DNA from 2 places in the Micromonospora sp. NBC_00821 genome. Region 2 is predicted to be linked to the other one. Evidence: riboswitches for the same ligand, from Rfam matches in the RefSeq annotation. Region 2 holds a riboswitch; the other holds the start of a gene.
What was found. Region 2 has a riboswitch for ZMP and ZTP ahead of OHB44_RS16725 (glycine hydroxymethyltransferase). Riboswitches for the same ligand answer to the same signal wherever they lie in the genome.
Positions count from the first base shown of each region.

Region 1: another riboswitch for ZMP and ZTP. It lies ahead of OHB44_RS08655 (bifunctional 5,10-methylenetetrahydrofolate dehydrogenase/5,10-methenyltetrahydrofolate cyclohydrolase); the one in region 2 lies ahead of OHB44_RS16725 (glycine hydroxymethyltransferase).

Region 1 covers NZ_CP108880.1:1,862,609-1,873,039, reverse strand. The annotation lists gene OHB44_RS08680 (MerR family transcriptional regulator) at 1-526, shown strand, start outside; gene OHB44_RS08675 (DUF2332 domain-containing protein) at 544-1,479, opposite strand; gene OHB44_RS08670 (FAD-dependent monooxygenase) at 1,625-2,737, shown strand; gene OHB44_RS08665 (CU044_5270 family protein) at 2,761-3,726, opposite strand; gene OHB44_RS08660 (RNA polymerase sigma factor) at 3,743-4,312, opposite strand; ZMP/ZTP riboswitch at 4,465-4,546, shown strand; gene OHB44_RS08655 (bifunctional 5,10-methylenetetrahydrofolate dehydrogenase/5,10-methenyltetrahydrofolate cyclohydrolase) at 4,560-5,456, shown strand; gene OHB44_RS08650 (vitamin B12-dependent ribonucleotide reductase) at 5,672-8,545, opposite strand; gene nrdR (transcriptional regulator NrdR) at 8,613-9,113, opposite strand; gene lexA (transcriptional repressor LexA) at 9,656-10,431, shown strand, end outside.
Region 2 covers NZ_CP108880.1:3,640,528-3,650,958, forward strand. The annotation lists gene OHB44_RS16690 (AMP-binding protein) at 1-277, opposite strand, end outside; gene OHB44_RS16695 (SGNH/GDSL hydrolase family protein) at 591-1,868, shown strand; gene OHB44_RS16700 (cytochrome P450) at 1,937-3,148, shown strand; gene OHB44_RS16705 (alpha/beta hydrolase) at 3,156-4,145, shown strand; gene OHB44_RS16710 (alpha-hydroxy acid oxidase) at 4,138-5,241, shown strand; gene OHB44_RS16715 (aminotransferase-like domain-containing protein) at 5,245-6,579, shown strand; gene OHB44_RS16720 (hypothetical protein) at 6,647-6,907, shown strand; gene OHB44_RS16725 (glycine hydroxymethyltransferase) at 7,013-8,449, opposite strand; ZMP/ZTP riboswitch at 8,469-8,558, opposite strand; gene OHB44_RS16730 (SDR family NAD(P)-dependent oxidoreductase) at 8,708-9,514, shown strand; gene OHB44_RS16735 (hemerythrin domain-containing protein) at 9,575-10,075, opposite strand; gene OHB44_RS16740 (NAD(P)H-hydrate dehydratase) at 10,155-10,431, opposite strand, start outside.

The DNA.
Region 1 (10,431 bases), 1.8 Mb from region 2:
GGCAAGCGTCTTCGCCGGTCTCGGCGACCAACCCGCGTACCCGGGTGTGATCGTCTCGATGACACCGGAGCTTCCCGACGACCCGAGCACCGAGCAGGTCGAGGCGTGGCTGGAACTGGCCGAGCTGTGTCGGGAGCCGGAGTTCCGGGCCGGGATGCGGCAGCTGGTCCGGCAGCACGCCGCCGACCACGACGTGTCGGGTTTGCCCCGCCCGGACGCCGTCGCTGTGGTCCGGGACGCGGTGGCCCCCGCCCTCGCGGCCGGTCTCGACCCGACCAGCCCGGACGCCGACCCGGTGGTCGCAGCCGTCACCGGCCGGTACGCCAGCCTGCGCTGTCACTCCGACGACGCCGACCTGCGTCGGCGGTTGCTCGACCGGCTGGTGCCGGCCAACGATCCCCGCCGGGACCGCTACCTCGACCTGTTGGCGGTGATCAACGGCTGGTCGACAGGCGACGCGACCGCGCCGGCGGTGGACTGGTTCATCCGGGCCCTGCGCGCCCGGATGCCCGAGCTGACCCGTTGAGCTGACCGATAGTGGCGTCAGCCGAACCAGGTCATCGCCTGGCCGTGGCCCCTCGCCCAGGCCAGCGGCTTCCCGTCGAGCGCGAGAACGTTGTACAGCGCATCGTCGGGTGGCTCGGGCAACGCGTCGTACCGGAGCACCTCCGGCCCCTCGTTCGCGACCCAGTGCCCCGGCAGCTCGCGGACCAACCGGACGAACGCGTCCCGGCGCGGCGGCGGCACCTGATAGAGCACCGACGTGTGGAAGACCACGAGCGTCGCGTCGGTCGGCGCTCGCGCGGCCAGCGCCGGCAGGTCGTCCACCAGGTCGCCGCGGACCAGCAGCGGCGGGTCGGCGGCGGCGACGGCCGCCGCGGCGCGCAGCCGGGCCCGCCGGTGGGCGTGCTCCGGCCAGATCAGCGCGTCCAACCAGGACACGTCGTCGCTGTCGGTCACGTCGAGCGGGTTGAGGTCCAGGCCGGCCCGCCACACCACCCGGGGTACGCCTGCCGGCGGCACCAACCCGTCGGCCGCGCAGTCGAGGACCAGCTCACCGGAGCCGACCTGATGGTCGCCGTAGCGGTATGCGTACCGGTCGGGGTAGAGGCATAGCCCGGCCGACGCACCGACCTCCAGCAGGGCGAGGGGCTGCGGCAACGCGGCGAGCACCGGCAGTAGGACAGCGCACCGGCCCGCCTCGTTCGTCTGGGTGGCCCGGGTGCGCATCTGCGTCTCGATGGCCGGCCAGTGCGTCACCACGTAGTCGTGGAACGCGGCCGGGTCGTCGACCGGGCCACCGAGCCAACGGACGACGCCGAACAGCAGATTCGGTTGCCGCTTGGCCGACGGAAGCCCGCCGAGCAGGGTGAGCAGCTCGTCGTCGCCGGCGACGGCCTGCGACAGGCGCTCGTACGTGGGCGACACCCCGCGCGCCTCGCGGCTGCCGAACTCGGCGTACGTCTCAGCGGTCGTCATGCCTCATCGTCGCAGCCCATTCCTCGGTATTTCAGCCCCCGTTCCCGTGCGCTGGCTCACCCGCCTCGTAGAGTGCTGCGGCGGCTGGACCGTTGAGCAGCAGCTCAGTCGGGGTGCGGGCAGGGGCAACGGGGAGGAACGTGTCGTGCGGGGTGACGGTGTCCGGGTACTGATCGTCGGTGGAGGTGTCGCCGGACTGGCGGCGGTGGCCGCGCTACGCGAGTGGGGCGCGACGATCGACGTGGTCGAGCGGGCATCCGAGCCGACCGACTCCGGCACCGGCATCTACCTCACCGGCAACGCGACGCGGATGCTCGACGTACTCGGTCTGTGGGAGCCGGTCGCCGACGTCGCCGTGGAGGTCACCCGGCAGCGCAGCGCCAACCAGCGCGGGCGTCGCCTCTTCGACATCGACGTGGCCGCGCTGTGGCGGGGCGTCGGGCCGTGCGTGTCGCTGCCCCGGGCACAGCTGCATCGGGCGCTGCTCGACGGCGTCGGCGACGCCCCGATCCGCTGGGGCCGCCAGCCGGTCGCACTCCTGCAAGACGGCGACCAGGTCGCCGTCGAGTTCGACGACGACAGCACCGGACGGTACGACCTGGTGGTCGGCGCGGACGGGGTGAACTCGACGGTCCGCCGGCTCGCCTTCGACGGCCAGGTGGCCCGCGACCTCGGCCAGTACGCGTACCGGTGGGTCGCTCCCCGCCTCGGCGACGAACCGGTCTGGTCGGTGCAGTTGGGGCGCGGCAGGCAGTTCCTGACCATCCCGATCAGCGCCGAGCAGACGTACTGCTACTACAACGACGGCCCGGTGGCCGATCGGCCCGGCTGGCGCGACGAGCTGGCCGCGACGTTCACCGAGCCGGTGGCCACCATGCTCAAGGCCCTCGACTACGACGACAGCACCCTGCACGCCGGGCCGAACCAGGAGGTCGTGCTCGACTCCTGGTCCCGGGGGCCGGTGCTGCTGGTCGGCGACGCCGCCCACGCCACCTCGCCGAACATGGCCCAGGGCGCGGCGATGGCCGTGGAGGACGCGGTCGTGCTCGCGTTGTCGTTGGCCGCCGCCGATTCCGTCGCCGACGCGCTGCGTGGTTTCGAGGCGCGGCGTCGCCCGCGTACCAACTGGGTGCTCAGTCAGACCCACCGCCGGGACAGGGCCACCGGGCTCCCGCCCTCGCTGCGCGACCTGGTGATGCGCCGCCTCGGCGAGCAGATGTTCCGCTCGAACTACGGCCCCCTGTTCGCCCAGCCCTGACGGGTCCGAGGTGACCGGCCCGCTCACGGCAGCTGGCCCGGCCGGTCCACGATGGCGACGCGGAGTAGCGCGACAGCCGTGTGCAGGGACTCCTTGCCGTTGCGCACCACCGACCCACGGCGGCCCAGGAAGACGTGGGTGTCGCGGTCGAAGAGGAAGTCCTCGTTGCCACCGATCACGCCGGGCATCCGGATCGCCACCCCGTGTCGACCTGCGGCGTCCACCACGTCGCCCGATATGACGACCGCTCCGGGCTCCCGCGCCAGCAGTTCGAACAGCGCCGCCAGCGCTCGGGGCGGCACGTAGCCGTCGAGCATCGACCGCGCGGTGGTGTACACCATGCTCTCGTCCCCGTACACGGCCTCCTCATCGGCGCCTTCGGGGAGATGCAGGTCGACCGGGTTTTCCCGAAGGTATCGAAGCAGCTCATCCGGATCGGTGGGCAGGTTGCCGTGGTACGCGGGCGGCTGGAACGCGTCGAGCTTCTTCGTGGGATCGGCGGCATCGCCCATCCGGAGCTCCCTCAGCTCGCTCCACCCGTTCGGGTCGCTCTCCGGTCGGTAGCGTCCCTGCGTGTACGCGACCCCGCCGGCCGACTCCCACAGTTGGTTCCGAATGGTCTGGTAAGGGCCGCTGTCCGGCAGGTCCCGGATTGTCGCCAGGGATTCCGTGAAGACGTACTGATCGGGTCGGGCGGTGAGTTCCGGCTGCTGCCGGGCCGCGTCGGCGGCCAAGTGGAAGATCTCCGACGCGCTGGCCGTCGGCGGCGGCTGGTCGCCCACCCTGACCGTCTGCACCACCAGCGCACCGGCGGTCAGCGCGACCGCCAGCCCGAACGCTCCGGCAAGGCGCCAACCGCGCAGAAACCGGGTACGCCGTCCGGCGAGACGGGCCGCCGACGCCATCTCGGCCCGCTGGGCGACGTGTGCGGTCAGATCCCTGAGGAGCTGCTCCTCGAAACCCTGCGGCGACCGTTCGGTCTCGTTCATCGTCATCTCCGTCTCATCAGGCGAGGGTGGTGACCGGGCGGGCGAGCACGGCGCGGACGACCCGGCGGGCACGATGCAGGCGGACCCGAGCGGCGACCGGTGACATCCCGAGCACCGTCGCCGCCTCCGCGACGGTGAGGCCGTCCACGGCGACGAGTTCGACGAGCGTCCGGGTGCCCTCGGGCAGCTCGCTCAGTGCCCGATGGGTGCGGCGGGCCGCCGACTCGGCGTCGATCCGCTCCTCGATCCGGGCGATGTCGTCGGGGCCCAGGTCCCGTCGTCCGGCCAGCCGTCCGGTCACCCGCAGCCGTTGGGCCGCCCGACGCCGCTCGTCGCCGATGACGTTGCGGGCCACCCCGTACAGCCAGCCGATCTGGCTACCCCGGTCCGGTCGGTACCCGGCCGCCGACTCGATCACCGCCAGGAACACGTCGGCGGTGAGGTCGGCGGCGAGGTGTGGGTCGTCGACCCGCCGCGCCACGAACCGGCCCACGGCCTCCAGGTGCCGCCGGTAGAAGACCTCGAAGGCCACCGGATCGGTTCCGATGCCGGAAATGTCGTCGTCGGCTCGGCTCGGCTCACTCACAGGCCGTCCTCCCTCGTAGCCTTCACACCCCTTCTTCGTAAGCCGGAGCGCGGGTGTTACCGAACCATTCGGACGGCGGGTGCGGATCCGCCCGGCGCTGATGGCGGCGCTGCTGGTCCAGTTGGGCAACCGCCCTGGTGATGCGGCATCATCGAACCACCGGCGACTGGCGGCACGGGGATGGTGGAACCATCGGGGAGCCTCTCGCGGGCGTCGACCGCCTGGGCGCCTGCGTCGAGGAACCATCATGACCACGACCAGCGAATCCACAGAACAGCACACCCCGTCGGGCACGGCCCGCCTGCTGCCGGGGGCACCCGTCGCCGAAGCCGTCCTGGCCGAGACCGCCGACGCAGCCGCCCGCCTGCGCAACCGCGGGATCACACCGAGCCTCGCCACCATCCTCGTCGGCGACGACGACGCCAGCGCCGGCTACATCGCCATCAAGCAACGTCAGGCTGCCGCGCTCGGGTTCGCGTCCCCGCACGTGCATCTGCCGGCCACCGCCACCCAGGCCGAGCTACACCAGACCATTGCCCGATTCAACAACGATCCGGCCGTACACGGGCTGCTCGTGCAGTACCCCGTTCCGGGGCACCTGGACTACGACGCGGCGTTGCTGACCATCGATCCGGACAAGGACGTCGACGGCATGCATCCGCTGAACATGGGGCGTCTCGCCGTCGGCCTGCCCGGCCCGCTGCCGTGCACTCCCGCCGGCATCGAAGCCCTGCTGGCCTACTACGAGATCCCCGTCGCCGGTCGTGAGGTCGTCATCCTCGGCCGCGGCGCCACCCTGGGCCGCCCCCTGGCCATGCTGCTCGCTCAGAAGCGCCCGACCGCCAACGCCGCCGTCACCGTCGTCCACACAGGCGTGCCCGACTGGGCCCGCTACACCCGCCGCGCCGACATCCTCGTGGCCGCCGCCGGCGTACCCGGGATCGTGCGGCCTGAGCACGTCAAGCCCGGCGCCGTCGTCATCGGCGCTGGCGTCCGCTACGAAGGCCGGCGCCTCCTACCGGACGTGGACGAAGCGTGCGCCGAGGTCGCCGGCGCCATCACGCCCCGGGTCGGCGGGGTCGGTCCGACCACCGTCGCGATGCTGTTCCGCAATGCGGTGCGCGCCGCCGAGCGAGCGAGCTAGATCACCCGCCGTCCCGGCTTCCCTGAGCCGATGGCCCGCCTGGCAGCCCACCGCGCAACACCCTGACGAGCGTGATGCCTGTGAGTCATCAAGATGACTCACAGGCATCACGGCCAACGACAACATGCCCTCCCGCGCGAACCTCCAGGGGACCCGGAAACGGCGCTGCCCCGACTCCCTCGTGGGAGCCGGGGCAGCGCCGCGTTTCGCGTACGTCAGCTGCAGCCGCTGGTGGAGCCGCAGCCCTCGCAGACGTAGCAGCTACCGGCGGGGCGCATCTTCGTACCGCAGGTGAAGCAGAGCGGCGCGTCGGCGGCCTTGCCGATCACGGCCTCCAGCAGTTCGGTGCTGGAGCCCACGCTCGGAGCCGGCTTGGCGGCGGCCACGTCGGCCATCTCCTGGGCCGGCTGGGCGACAGCCTCCGGCTTGGCCGGGGTCGCCACCGGCGCGGAGGACGCCATCGCGGTGAGCTCGGCGCCGGTGACGCCGGCAGCCTCCGCGTCGGCCTCGGCCCGCAGCTGCGCGGCCCGCTCCGTGGCGGTGAAGATGCCCAGCTCGGCGCGACGCTCGTAGGGCAGGAAGTCCAGCGCCAGGCGACGGAAGATGTAGTCCATCACCGAGGCCGCCATCCGCACGTCCGGGTCGTCGGTCATACCGGCCGGCTCGAAGCGCATGTTGGTGAACTTGCTGACGAACGTCTCCAGCGGCACGCCGTACTGGAGGCCGATGCTGATGGCCACCGAGAAGGCGTCCATCACGCCGGCCAGGGTGGAGCCCTGCTTGGACATCTTCAGGAAGACCTCACCGAGGCCGTCGTCCGGGTAGGACGACGCGGTCAGGTAGCCCTCGGCGCCACCAACGGAGAAGCTGACCGTCTCGGACGGGCGCTTCTTCGGCAGGCGCTTACGCACCGGCCGGTACTCGATGACCTTCTCGACAGCGGCCGGCGCGGCCGCTGCGGTCTCGACGGCGGCCGGCTCGGTGGCCTTGTTCGACTTGGCCACCGAGAGCGGCTGGCCGACCTTGCAGTTGTCCCGATAGATCGCCAGCGCCTTGAGGCCGAGCTTCCAGCCCTCGAAGTAGATCTTCTCGACGTCCTCGACGGTGGCCGCCTCCGGCATGTTGACCGTCTTGGAGATGGCGCCGGAGACGAACGGCTGGATGGCCGCCATCATCCGCACGTGACCCATCGGGGCGATCGTCCGCTCCCCCATGGCGCAGTCGAAGACCGGGTAGTGCTCCGGCTTGAGGCCGGGGGCGTCCACCACGTGGCCGTGGTCGGCGATGTGCTCGACGATCGCCTCGACCTGCTCCTCGGGGTAGCCGAGGCTGCGCAGGGCCCGCGGCACCGTCTGGTTGACGATCTGCATCGAGCCGCCGCCGACCAGCTTCTTGAACTTGACCAGCGCCAGGTCCGGCTCCACGCCGGTCGTGTCGCAGTCCATCATGAAGCCGATCGTGCCGGTCGGGGCGAGGACGCTCGCCTGCGCGTTGCGCCAACCGTTCTTATCACCGATCTTGTTGCCCTGGGTCCACTGCTTGGTCGCCTCGCGGACGATCGCGGTGGCCACCGGACTGGTCGGCTTGATCTCGTCGTTGGCCGCGGCGTGCTTACGCATGACCCGCTTGTGCGGCTCGGCGTTGCGGGCGTAGCCGTCGTACGGGCCGACGACGCCGGCCAGCTCGGCCGAACGGCGGTAGGCGGTGCCGGTCATCAGGGACGTGATCGACGCGGCGACCGAGCGGCCCTGGTCCGAGTCGTACGGCAGGCCGGTCGCCATCAGCAGGGCGCCCAGGTTGGCGTAGCCGATGCCGAGCTGCCGGTAGGCGCGGGACGTCTCACCGATCTTCTCGGTCGGGAAGTCCGCGAAGCAGATCGAGATGTCCATCGCGGTGATGACGAACTCGACGGACTTGACGAACTTCTCCACCTCGAAGCCACCGTCGGCGCGGAGGAACTTCATCAGGTTGAGCGAGGCCAGGTTGCACGAGGAGTTGTCCAGGTGCAGGTACTCCGAGCACGGGTTCGACGCGGTGATCCGCCCGGTCTCCGGGCAGGTGTGCCAGTCGTTGATCGTGTCGTCGTACTGCAGACCGGGGTCGGCGCACTCCCAGGCTGCCTGGGAGATGGAGCGGAACAGGTTCTTGGCGTCGACGGTCTCGATCACCGAGCCGTCCAGCCGGCCCCGCAGGTCGAAGCCCTTGCCGTTCTCGACCGCCGACATGAACTCGTCGGAGACCCGGACCGAGTTGTTGGCGTTCTGGTACTGCACGCTGACGATGTCGGAGCCACCGAGGTCCATGTCGAACCCGGCATCACGCAGCGCGCGGATCTTGTCCTCCTCGCGCGCCTTCGTGACAACGAACTCCTGAATGTCCGGGTGGTCGACGTCGATGATGACCATCTTGGCCGCCCGGCGGGTCGCGCCGCCGGACTTGATGGTGCCGGCGGAGGCGTCCGCGCCGCGCATGAAGCTGACCGGCCCGGAGGCGTTGCCGCCGGAGGAGAGCAGCTCACGGGACGAGCGGATCCGCGACAGGTTGACCCCGGAGCCGGAGCCGCCCTTGAAGATCAGCCCCTCCTCCTTGTACCAGTCGAGGATCGAGTCCATCGAGTCGTCGACGGCCAGGATGAAGCAGGCACTGACCTGCTGCGGCGACGGCGTGCCGACGTTGAACCAGACCGGCGAGTTGAAGCTGAACACCTGGTTCAGCAGCATCCAGGTCAGCTCGTGCGCGAACACCTCGGCGTCGGCCGGGCTGGCGAAGTAGCCGTACTCCTCACCCGCGGTGCGGTAGGTGGTGACCACCCGGTCGATCAACTGCCTGAGCGACCACTCCCGCTCCGGGGTCCCCACCGCTCCCCGGAAGTACTTGGTGGTCACGATGTTCGCCGCGTTGACGCTCCACGACTCCGGGAACTCCACCCCACGCTGCTCGAAGTTGATCGAGCCGTCCCGCCAGTTCGTCATCACGACGTCACGGCGCTCCCAGGAGACCTCGTCGTACGGGTGGACCCCCTCGGTCGTCCACACCCGCTCGATCTTCAGCCCCGCGCCTGCCTTGCTTCGTGAACGGCTAGTAGTCACGCCGTCGCCCCCCTCGTCTGCGCGGTCACCCACCGCGCGTCCCAATCTCTTGAAAAACCGTGAAGTCTCAGCTGGTACGGCCGGCGGCCTCAACCGCATCGGCCCGGCCCTGCTCCCGGGCTCGCGCCGCGGCCCGCAACGTCTCGATCTCGCGCTCGAAGTCGGCGAGCGAGTCGAACGAGCGGTAGACGCTGGCGAACCGCAGGTAGGCGATCTCGTCCAGGTCGCGTAGCGGACCCAGGATCGCCAGGCCCACGTCGTGGCTGGGGATCTCGGCGGCCCCCTTGGCCCGGACCGTCTCCTCCACCCGCTGCGCGAGCAGCGCGAGCGAGTCGTCGTCCACCGGCCGGCCCTGGCACGCCTTACGCACCCCGCCGATGATCTTCGTGCGACTGAACGGCTCGGTCACCCCGCTGCGCTTGACGACCGCGAGGACCGCCTCCTCGACGGTGGTGAACCGCTTGCCGCACTCCGGGCAGGACCGCCGCCGTCGGATGAGCTGGCCGTCGTCGGCCTCCCGCGAGTCGACCACCCGGGAGTCAGCGTGCCGGCAGTACGGACACCGCATCGCCCACCTCCAAATAATGATCAACCGCGAGCACACCGGAACACACCCCCGGGCACGACTCACCACGACGGTGCCATCCTCGGATGACGCCCGCCGTGATCGACGTTACGGGAGTGCGGTCGGTAGTCAGACCCAACCTGTAGGCAACTTACGCCCGTGTCACTACTACATCTAGGGGTCGACCGTATGTCGCTGGGGAAGCCGGGTCAAGTTGGCCGGCGTGTCCGGCGCGTCACGGACCAACCGGTCACCAACGCACCGCACAACGCCCGAAGACCCAACGTCACGATGCCGCTCGGGTTACCGGCCAACCGGCCGAACACGGCCGGAAAATGATCCAGGATCGAACACCAGTGCTACCTGACGTACCATTTATCAGAACATCCGTACGACCGGAGCGCTTTTTCACCCCGACACGCCGGTGAGAGGTCGTACAGATGTTTGAAAATGACTGATCTCACCTATACGGTCATGAACAACGTGGCACCACCGCACGCACCACGAGCCGACGAGGCACCCAGCGCCGACCAGGGAGGACGGACGTGACCGAGGACCGGGCCAGCCGGCCGAAGAGCCCGCAGCAGATCACCGAGGCGGGCCCGCCAGCCACCCGACGCCGCAGCGCCGCGCGCAGCCGGACGGGTCAGCCCGCCGTGCGTCCGGTCACCCCGGTGGTCAGCGCTTTCCCCGACCCGGCGACGGTTGACCTGACCGCCCGGCAACGGCGCATCCTGGAATTCATCCGCAACTGGGTGGAACGTCACGGCTACCCGCCGAGCGTCCGCGAGATCGGCGAGGCGGTCGGCCTGGTGTCGCCGTCCAGCGTCGCCTACCAGCTCAAGGAGCTGGAGAAGAAGGGCTTCCTGCGCCGCGACCCGAACCGGCCGCGCGCGGTGGACGTCCGCGCCCCCAGCGAGGCGATCGACGACGAGCTGTCGAGGGCACAGCGGCCCACCCCGGCGTACGTGCCGATGCTCGGCCGGATCGCCGCCGGTGGGCCGATCCTCGCCGAACAGGCAGTGGAGGACATCTTCCCGCTCCCCCGCGAACTGGTGGGTGAGGGCGAGGTCTTCATGCTCCAGGTCAAGGGCGACTCAATGCTCGACGCGGCGATCTGCGACGGCGACTGGGTGGTCGTCCGGCAGCAGCCGACCGCCGACTCCGGCGAGATCGTGGCCGCCATGCTCGACGGCGAGGCGACAGTGAAGACCTACCGGCGGCGCGACGGGCACGTCTGGCTGATGCCGCAGAACCCGGCCTTCGACCCGATCCCCGGCGATGACGCCACCATCATGGGCCGGGTCGTGGCGGTGCTACG
Region 2 (10,431 bases):
TCACCGGGGCGACCCACATCGTCCGGCAGCCGAGGAGGTGCAGGGCGAGTTGCAGCAGTGGACCCTCCACCGCGTTCGCGACGGTCACCAGCACCGCCGACCCGGGCCGTACGCCGTGCCGGGTCAACGTCGCGGCCATCGCCCGGACCCGCGCGGCGGCCTCGGTGTAGGTGAGTCGCCGATCGGCGCCGACCAACGCCTCCCGATCGCCGAATTCGGCGAAGAGGTCCAACACCCTGTGCACGTAGCTAGTGGTGTGCCCGGGTCCGTCAGTCATCCGGCAGCCCCCATCCGAGAAAGCGGCGGTCCCCGGGCAGCTCCCGGTGACGACGCGACGGTGGCGCGCTCGGGCGACCGCACCGCCGCCGCCTGGAAGCCTAGGCGGGAAACGGCTGGTCGGAACCGTGCCGACGGGCGGTCCGAGCGGCCCGCCGGACATTTGATCGCGTCGATCAGGTTGATTGACGCCCGTCAGCGGCGGCGGCTAGGTTTCTGGACCATCGTCCAGGCGGGCGCCGTCAGCGGACGGCCCTGGGCTGCCACACGATGGAGGTTCCATGGCAACGGCAACCCCGAAGAGATGGCCTGTCATCGCCGCCGCGGCCGCGCTGTTGGTCGCCGGCGCACCTGCCGTCGTCGCCAGCGCCGGCCCGTCCGGCACCGCCGCCAGCCGACCCGACCGCGCCGAGTGGGCGGGCAGTTGGGCCACCGCTGTCACCCGGGGCAACTCGGTCGGGTTGACCAACACCGGCCTCAACAACCAGAGCGTCCGGATGATCGTGCACGTCTCAGTGGGCGGCCCGGCGCTGCGGGTCCGCCTGAGCAACCTCTACGGCGAGCAGGCGGTCTCTGTCGGTCGCGCCACAGTCGCCCGGCCGAACACCGCGACCCCCGACGACCTCTCCGACATCGACGCCGCCTCGGTACGCCCGCTGACCTTCACCGGTGCCACCACGGCGACCATGAACCGGGGCGCCGAGCTGCTCAGCGACCCGTTGGCCTTCCCGGTCGCGGACGACAGCGACCTCGTGGTCACAGTGCACTTCCCGACGCCGACCGGCCCGACCACGTTCCACGGGCAGTCCCAGCAGGCCAACTTCATCGGCGCCGGGGATCTGACCGGGGTGGCCGAGGGCACGGGGTTCACCACCCGTCCCACCTGCTGCTGGTTCTTCCTCTCCGGGGTCGACGTGCAGCGCAAGGGCAGCCCTGGCGCGCTGGTGGTGCTCAGCGACTCCGTCGGTGACGGCAACGGCAGCACCGTCAACGCCAACCGGCGCTGGCCCGACCTGCTCTCCGACCGGCTGCTCGCCGACCGGCCCGACAAGCGCACCCCCGGCGTGCTCAACCTGAGCCTGGCCGGAAACCGGCTCAACCACGAGGGCACCGAGCCGGGCGACGGCAACTACCCGGGCTACTACCAGCTCGGCCCGAACGCGGCGGCCCGGCTCAACGAGGACGTGTTCGGCCAGACCGGGGTGCGTACCGTCGTCACCCACCTGGGCATCAACGACATCTGGATGTCGAACGACTCACCCGAGGCGATCATCGGCACGCTGCGGCAGATCAACCAGCAGCTCCAGCAGCGCGGGCTGACCAGTCTGGTGGCCACGCTGACGCCGTACGAGGGGCACGGCGCGCCGGGCGTGTGGACGCCGCAGAAGGAGGCCACCCGCCAGGCGGTGAACGCGTACCTGCGCGGCAGTCGGGAGTTCGACGGGCTGCTCGACTTCGACCGGGTGCTGCGCGACCCGGCACGGCCCAGCCAACTGCTGCCCGCGTACGACTCGGGGGACCACATCCACCCGAACGACGCCGGCAACCAGGCACTGGCGAACGCCGTGCCGCTGCGGCTGCTCGACCTGTGACACGGGCCGGGGCGGCGGGTGATCCCCGCCGCCCCCGGTCACCGACATCGGCGGGGGAGGAGTTGGCAGTGGACGTGGACGAGATACTCACCGGCCTGTACAGCGAGGAGGGCAGACAGGACCCGTACCCGTGGTACGCGGACCTGCACCGGCTCGGCCCGATCAGCGCGGTGCCGTCGCGCGCCGAGCACCGGACGGTGGCCGCCGTCGCTGTCGGCTACGACCTCGTCGACGGGTTGCTGCGCGATCCGGAGTGGACGAAACAGCCGCCGCCGGGCTGGGAGGCGCAGGAGATCCTGCGGACCTTCCAAACCTCGATGATGTTCGTCAACCCGCCCGATCACACTCGGATGCGGCACGTCTTCTCCCGTACCTTCACGCCGCGCCGGCTCGGCGCGCTGGAACCGGTGATCCTGCGGGTGGTCGACGAACTGCTGGACCGGATGGCGGACGCCGGGGAGGGCGTAGTCGACTTCGTGGCCGACTTCGCATACCCGATCCCGGCCCTGGTGATGGCCGAGTTCATCGGCATCCCGGCCGCCGAGTTGCAGTGGTACCGCGAGCGGGTGGAGTGGATCGACGAGTTCCTGGACGTGGCGGGGAAGACCCCGCAGCGGCTCGCCGCTGCCAACACCGCCGCGCGGGAGTTGCGGGCCTTCTACCGGGAGCTGCTCGGGCACCGCCGCCGGGTGCCCGGGGACGACCTGCTCAGCGCGTTGGTCGAGGCGCTCGACTCCGGGGAGGTGGAGCTGACCGAGGAGGAGCTGGTCAGCAACCTGATCGTGCTGTTCAACGCCAGCTTCGTCACCACCGTCTACATGTTCAGCAACGGGCTGCCGTTGCTGCTGGCCCACCCGGAGACCGTCGCGGCGCTGCCCACCGACGCCACGCTGGCGCAGGGTTGCGTCGACGAGGTGCTGCGGTTGGCGAGCCCTGTGCACTTCCTGGCCCGCGCCGCGCCGGCCGACACCGTGCTGCACGGCGTGCCGGTCGCCACTGACGACAACGTGCTCATCATGATCGGGGCCGCCAACCGCGACCCGGCCCGCTTCCCGGCGCCGGACACCTTCGACCCGACCCGTTCCGGCCCCCCGCCGCTGGCCTTCGGGGTGGGCCCGCACTTCTGCCTCGGCGCGGCGGTGTCGCGGTTGGAGGGCCGCCTCGCGCTGCCCCGGCTGTTCGCCCGGTTCCCCGCGCTGACGGTCACCGAGACGCCGACGTACAGCGGCAGCCTGTTTCTGCGCGGCATCGACACGTTGCTGGTCAGCACCGGTGGATAGGAGCGACATGGCAGTGCACCCGGAGGTGGCGGCCTACCGGGCGGCCCGTGCCGCGGCCGGCACCCCGCCGCTGTACGCACAGACCCTGTCCGAGGCGCGCGCCGCGGACCTGGCCGCGATCCGCGCCGGCAGCGGCGCGGTCGAGCCGGTGGCCGAGGTACGCGACGAGCGGATCCCCGGGCCCGCCGGTGAGCTGCGGCTGCGGGTGTACCGGCCGACGGGTTCGGGTCCGCTGCCCACAGTGCTGTACTTCTTCGGCGGCGGCTGGACGCTCGGCAGCATCGACACCGCCGACGGCATCTGCCGGCGCCTGGCCAACGCGGTGCCCTGTCAGGTGATCACCGTCGGCTACCGCCTCGCCCCGGAGCACCCCTTCCCGGCGGCGGTGCACGACTGCCACGCCGCCACCTCGTGGATCGCCAGGCACGCCGAGGAGCTGGGCGTGGACCCGACCCGGCTGGCGGTGGGGGGCGACAGTGCCGGCGGGAACCTGGCCGCCGCGGTCACCCTGCTCAGCCGTGGCGACGGGCCGCCGCTCGCCGCGCAGCTGCTGGTCTATCCGAACACCGACCAGAGCGGCGAACCGGCCGGGGACGACGACCCGGCGCTGTTCAACAGCCGTTCGGTCGCCTGGTACCGGAGGCTCTACCTGGCCGACCCGGCGCACGCCAAGAATCCGCTGGCCTCGCCGCTGCTCTCCGACGACCTGTCCGGGTTGCCGCCGGCGCTGGTGATCACCGCCGAACTGGATCCCCTGTGCGGCGAGGGACAGCGGTACGCCGAGCGGTTGCGCGACGCCGGTGTGTCCACCCGGTTGGAGCACTACCCGGGCATGATCCACGGATTCTTCGCCATGCCGGGCACCTTCACCGACGGGCGGCGCGCGCAGGAAAGCGCCGCGGCCTTCCTCCGCGAGCGCTTCGGGCTCCCGGCCAGGCCGAGCGGGGTGCGTGAGCCGGCCGAGCCGGATGCCGCGACGGGCCCGGGCGATGGGTGAGCGGGTGTTGGCCGACCTGCCGGCCGTGGCGCTCGCCGACTACGCCGAGCGCGCCCGGGCCGTGCTGCCGCCGGACGTGTGGGACTACCTGGCCGGCGGCAGCGCGTCGGAGGTGACCCTCGCCGCGAACCGTCGCGCGCTGGACCGGGTCGCGGTGCTGCCCCGGGTGCTGCGCGGGGTGGACACCGTCGACCTCGGCACCCACCTGCTCGGCCGTCGGTACGCCATGCCGGTCGGGGTGGCGCCGATGGCGTACCAGCGGTTGGTGCACCCGGACGGAGAGCTGGGTCTGGCGGCGGCGGCCGGCGCGGCCGGAATCCCGTACCTGGCCAGCACGCTGGGCAGCACCCCCATCGAACAGGTCACCGGGGCCGGCGCGGACGTCTGGTTCCAGCTCTACTGGCTGCGCGACCGGGCGCTCGTCCGCGACCTGCTGGACCGGGTCGTCGCGGCCGGGTGCCGGGCGCTGGTGGTCACGGTGGACGTCCCGGTGCTCGGCCGACGTCCCCGGGACCTGCGCAACGCGTTCCGGCTGCCGGCCGAGGTGGTCGCCGCGAACCTTCCCGACGGTCGCGACGCGCTGGCGCACTCCGGTGCCCCCGGGGTGTCCGCGATCGCCGCGCACACCGCCGCGTCGTTCGCGCCAGCGCTGCGCTGGGCCGACCTGGCGTGGCTGCGCGAGCAGGTCGACCTGCCGCTGGTGGTCAAGGGGCTGCTGGACCCGCGCGACGCGACCGAGGCGGTACGGGTCGGCGCGGACGCGGTGGTCGTCTCCAACCACGGCGGGCGGCAACTGGACGGCTCACCGGCGAGCGTCACCATGCTGCCGGAGGTTGTCGACGCGGTCGGGGACGACTGCCAGGTGCTGCTGGACAGCGGCATCCGGTGCGGCACCGACGTGCTGCGGGCGCTGGCGTTGGGCGCGGCCGGGGTGCTGGTCGGCCGGCCGCTGCTCTGGGCCCTCGCCGCCGGTGGCGAACCGGCCGCCCGGGACGCGTTGGGGCTGCTCGTCGCCGAGTTGACCGATGCGCTCACCCTGGCCGGCTGCGCCGACGTGGTGGCGGCCGGCGAGCTGCGCACCCTCGGGGTGGGCTGAGGGGTGAGCGCCCCCGAACCGGTCGACCTGACCGTCGCCGACCTGCACCCCGCGCTGGGCGATCCGGCGCTGACCTCGATGAACTTCCTCAACGAGGTGTCCGAGCGCTACCCGGCGGCGGTGTCCCTCGCGGCCGGACGGCCATACGAGGAGTTCTTCGACCTCGCGGCGGTGCACCGGCACCTGGACACCTTCCACCGGCACCTCGTCGACGACCTGGGGCACCGACCCGAGCAGGCCCGGCGGCTGCTGCTGCAGTACGGCCGGACCAAGGGCATCGTGCACCACCTGATCGCCCGCAACCTCGCGGTCGACGAGGGGATCACCGTCGACCCGGAGGACGTGGTGGTGACCGTCGGCTGCCAGGAGGCCATGTTCCTGGTGCTGCGGGCGTTGCGGGCCGGGCCGACCGATGTGCTGCTCGCTGTCGCCCCGACCTACGTCGGGCTGACCGGGGCGGCACGGCTGGTGGACCTGCCGGTGTGGCCGGTCGCCGGTGGGTCGGGCGGGGTCGACCTCGCCGACCTGGCCACCCAGGTGCACCGCGTCCGGGCGGCGGGGCTGCGTCCACGCGCCTGCTACCTCATGCCGGACTTCGCCAACCCCTCCGGGGTCAGCATCGACACCGCCGACCGGCAACGGCTGCTGGACCTGGCCGGGCAGGAGGATCTGCTGCTGCTGGAGGACAACCCGTACGGCCTGTTCCACAGCGACGACGGACCACGCCCGCCCACCCTGAAGGCGTTGGACACCGGCCGGCGGGTCGTCTACCTCGGCTCGTTCGCCAAGACCGTGCTCCCCGGCGCACGGGTGGGTTACGTCGTCGCCGACCAGCGGGTTGCCGGCCCGGACGGGCGGGTCGGCCCGCTCGCTGACCAACTCGCCATGATCAAGAGCATGGTCACCGTCAACACGTCGCCGATCGCGCAGGCGGTGATCGGCGGCCGGCTGCTGGAGCACGGATGCAGCCTGGTGGCCGCGAACACCCGGGAGCGGTCCGCGTACACACGGAATCTGCGCCACCTGGTGGCCGGGCTCACCCGGCGCTTTCCCGATCAGCCGGACCGGCCGGACCGACCCGCGGTGCGGTGGACGGTGCCGGCCGGCGGGTTCTTCGTGGTGGTGACAGTGCCGTTCCCGGTCGACGACGCGCTGCTGGACCGCTCGGGGCGCGACTACGGGGTGCTGTGGACGCCGATGGCGCACTTCTACGACGACAACGCGCCGGTCCACGCGTTGCGGTTGTCGGTCAGCGCTGTCACACCGGAACAGATCGACCTCGGGCTGGATCGGCTCGCGGCGCTGATCACCGACGAGGTGGCGCGCCGGGCGGGTTGACACACCGCGTTCATCGGATGGCAATGCGCGACGACCCGCGTGCCGCCGTCCTGGTTGGACGGTCATAATAAACCGCATGGTTGCCTGGGAGTACGCCCTGCTCGTCCGTCGCTATCAGGGACAGGGCCGCAATTTTCACGTCTCGTTCGTCTGGTACGCCCCGGACGGGTCACGCAAGGACATCACCGCCTACGGCGACACCGCCATCGCACACCTCAACCGCGCCGGCCGGGAGGGGTGGGAGCTGGTCTCCGCCGCCGAGGACGTCAACAACGTCCAGGGCAGCACCGAGGTCCACCGCTACCACCTGAAGCGCCCGATGGACTGAGGACTCCCCGCCCCCCGCGTCGATCATGGGATTGTGGTGGTGGACGACAGTCGTGCACCAACCCGGATCGGGCACCACAACTCCATGATCGACGCGGTCGAGGGGCTAGCTCAGGTCGATGCCGGGGTAGAGGGGGTACGTGGCCAGCAGATCGGTGGCCTGCCGGGCCACCTTGTCCGCCAGGCCGGCGTCCAGGTTGTACTTCGCCTTCGACGGGGTGCCGTCGGCGTTGGCGCCGGCGGTGGTCTGGGTCAGCACGGTGTGGATCAGCTCGGCGGTCTGGTCCATCTCGGCGGTGCCCAGGCCCCGAGTGGTCAGAGCCGGGGTGCCGATCCGGATGCCCGACGTGTACCAGGCGCCGTTCGGGTCCTGCGGGACCGAGTTGCGGTTGGTGACGATGCCCGAGTCGAGCAGGGCCTGCTCGGCCTGCCGGCCGGTCAGCCCGTAGCCGGACACGTCGATCAGCACCAGGTGGTTGTCGGTGCCGCCGGTGACCAGCGTGGCGCCCCGGCTCAGCAGCCCCTCGGCGAGCGCCTGCGCGTTGTCGACGATCCGCTGGGCGTAGTCGGCGAAGTCGGGCCGGCGGGCCTCGGCGAGCGCGACCGCCTTGGCCGCCATCACGTGCGGCAGCGGGCCGCCGAGCACCATCGGGCAGCCCCGGTCCACCTGGTCGGCCAACTCCGGCTGGCAGAGCACCATGCCGCCGCGCGGGCCGCGCAACGACTTGTGCGTGGTGGTCGTGACGATGTGCGCGTGCGGCACCGGGTCGAAGTCGCCGGTGAACACCTTGCCGGCCACCAGGCCCGCGAAGTGCGCCATGTCGACCATGAAGGTGGCGCCGACCGAGTCGGCGATCTCGCGCAGGATCCGGAAGTTCACCTTCCGGGGGTACGCCGAGTAGCCGCCCACCAGGATCAGCGGCTTGAACTCGCGGGCGGCCTCGGCCAGCCGGTCGTAGTCGATCAGGCCGGTCGCCGGGTCGGTGCCGTAGCTGCGCTGGTCGAACATCTTGCCGGAGATGTTCGGCCGGAAGCCGTGGGTGAGGTGGCCGCCGGCGTCCAGCGACATGCCGAGCATCCGCTGGTTGCCCAGTTCGCGGCGCAGCGCGAACCAGTCGGCCTCGGTGAGGTCGTTGACCTGGCGGACCTGGGCCTTCTTCAGGGCGGGAGATTCCACCCGGTCGGCCAGCACCGCCCAGAAGGCGACCAGGTTGGCGTCGATGCCCGAGTGCGGCTGCACGTACGCGTGCGCGGCGCCGAACAGCTCCCGGGCGTGCTCGGCGGCGAGCGCCTCGACGGTGTCGACGTTCTGGCAGCCGGCGTAGAAGCGGCGGCCGACGGTGCCCTCGGCGTACTTGTCGCTGAACCAGTTGCCCATGGCCAGCAGGGTCGCCGGGGAGGCGTAATTTTCGCTGGCGATCAGCTTGAGCGACTCCCGCTGGTCGGTCAGCTCGGCGCCGATGGCGTCGGCGACCCGCGGCTCGACAGCCCGGATCACCTCAAGGGCACTCCGGAATGCGGTGGATTCGGCGTTGCGGGACATGCGACCTCCAACAGACGTGCGGGAAGGCCCAGGCGCTCGGCAAACGTCCACGTGACGAGGCCGCTCCCCGATGGTTCTCCATCCCCACGCGCCAGTAACGGCCCGGAAGGATCCTACCGGGCCGGAACCGGCCGTTCGGGCCGCCCTCCGGGAGGCGACCCCGCCAACGTGATTGGGCGGTGCGTCGCGGGGCACACGGTAGGAGACCACCGCACCGTCACGGGTGCGGTCAGGGTTCGTACAGAAGGAGTCGAGAACATGACCACACCCACCTCCGACCGGCCGCTCGCCCTGGTGACCGGGGCCTCCAGCGGAATCGGGTACGAGCTCGCGGCGCAGTTCGTCGAGCACGGCTTCGACCTGGTGATCGCCGCCGAGGACGACGGCATCGAGGCGGCCGCGCAGAAGCTGCGCCGCGACGGGGGCCCGCAGATCTGGTCGGTCCGCGTCGACCTGGCCCGCGAGCAGGGCGTGACGGAACTCGTGGCCGCCGTCACCGCGACCGGACGGCCGCTGGACGCGCTGGCGCTCAACGCCGGTCGGGGCGCCGGTGGCGCCTTCGTCGGCGGCACGGACCTCGCCGACGAGCTGGAGATCGTCGACCTCAACGTGCGGTCGACGGTGCACCTGGCGAAGCGGCTGTTGCCCGGGATGGTCGAGCGGGGCACGGGCCGGGTCCTCTTCACCTCGTCGATCGCCTCCACCATGCCGGGGTCGTTCCAGGCGGTCTACAACGCGTCGAAGTCGTTCGTGCAGTCCTTCGCCGAGGCGCTGCGCAACGAGCTGAAGGACACCGGCGTCACGGTGACCTCGCTGATGCCCGGGCCGACCGACACGGAGTTCTTCGACCGGGCCGACATGGAGGACACCCGGGTGGGCTCGGGCAAGAAGGACGACCCGGCGAAGGTCGCCGAGCAGGGCTTCGAGGCGATGATGAGGGGTGATCAGACGATCACCGCCGGCTCGCTGATGAACAAGGTGCAGACGGCCGCCGGCAAGATCATTCCGGACAAGCTCAAGTCCGAGCAGCACCGCAGGATGGCCGAGCCGGGATCGGGCACCTGACCCGTGACGCACGACGAAGGGCCCGGCACGGTGCCGGGCCCTTCGGTGTGAGCGGGTGCCTCAGGCCGTCACCGCATCGAGCGCCTTCTTGATCGCCTTCGGCGCGGTGGGGGTCCGCGGCGCGTCCGCGCGCAAGGCGATCATCTTCTCGCCGATCTCCTGGAGCTGCTTGCGGCCCAGCGCGTCGCGGACCTTGGGGAACCACTCCTGCTCTTCCTCCTCGACGTGGTGGGTGACGTTCTCGATCAGCACCGTCGTCTTGGCGTTGAACCGCTCGTCGTCGGCGTCCATGCTGGCCAGCTCGGCGCAGAGCACATCGGCGACGTGGTGTTCCTCGTACGACTCGAGGATGTCGTCCTCGAGGTCGGGCAGCAACCGGCGAACCTCCGGATACATCACCTCGTTCTCCAGGTAGGTGTGCACGGTCAGTGCCTCCAGGATCTGGTCCACCAGCTTCTGCCGCTGGCTCGCCGGCCCCTCCTCGGCGTCCTGGAAGGCCTTGAACAGGCGGCGCATTTCCTTGTGGTCCTCTTTGAGCAGGACGATGGCATCGGTCGACACCGGTATGACCTCCCTGAAGAGTCTCGGCTGGTGGAGTTCCGGTACCCCGACGCCGATTGCGGAAACAGGTGAAACCGCCTCAGACCATCGCCAGGGTGCGGGGGATCTCGTCGAGCAACTCCCGAGCCAGAAAGCCGATCCGGCCGTAGCGCGGAATCAGCCGCTGGCCGCTCACCGAGTGCGCGAACGAGCCCCAGCAGGCCGCCTGCGCCGGGTCGGCGCCCCGCGACAGCAGCCCCGCCAGCAACCCGGCGAGCACGTCCCCGCTGCCGGAGGTGCCCAGCCCGGCGTCGCCGCTCTCCTCCCGCCAGCCCCGACCGTCCGGGGCGGCCACGTGCCCGTACAGCGACACGACC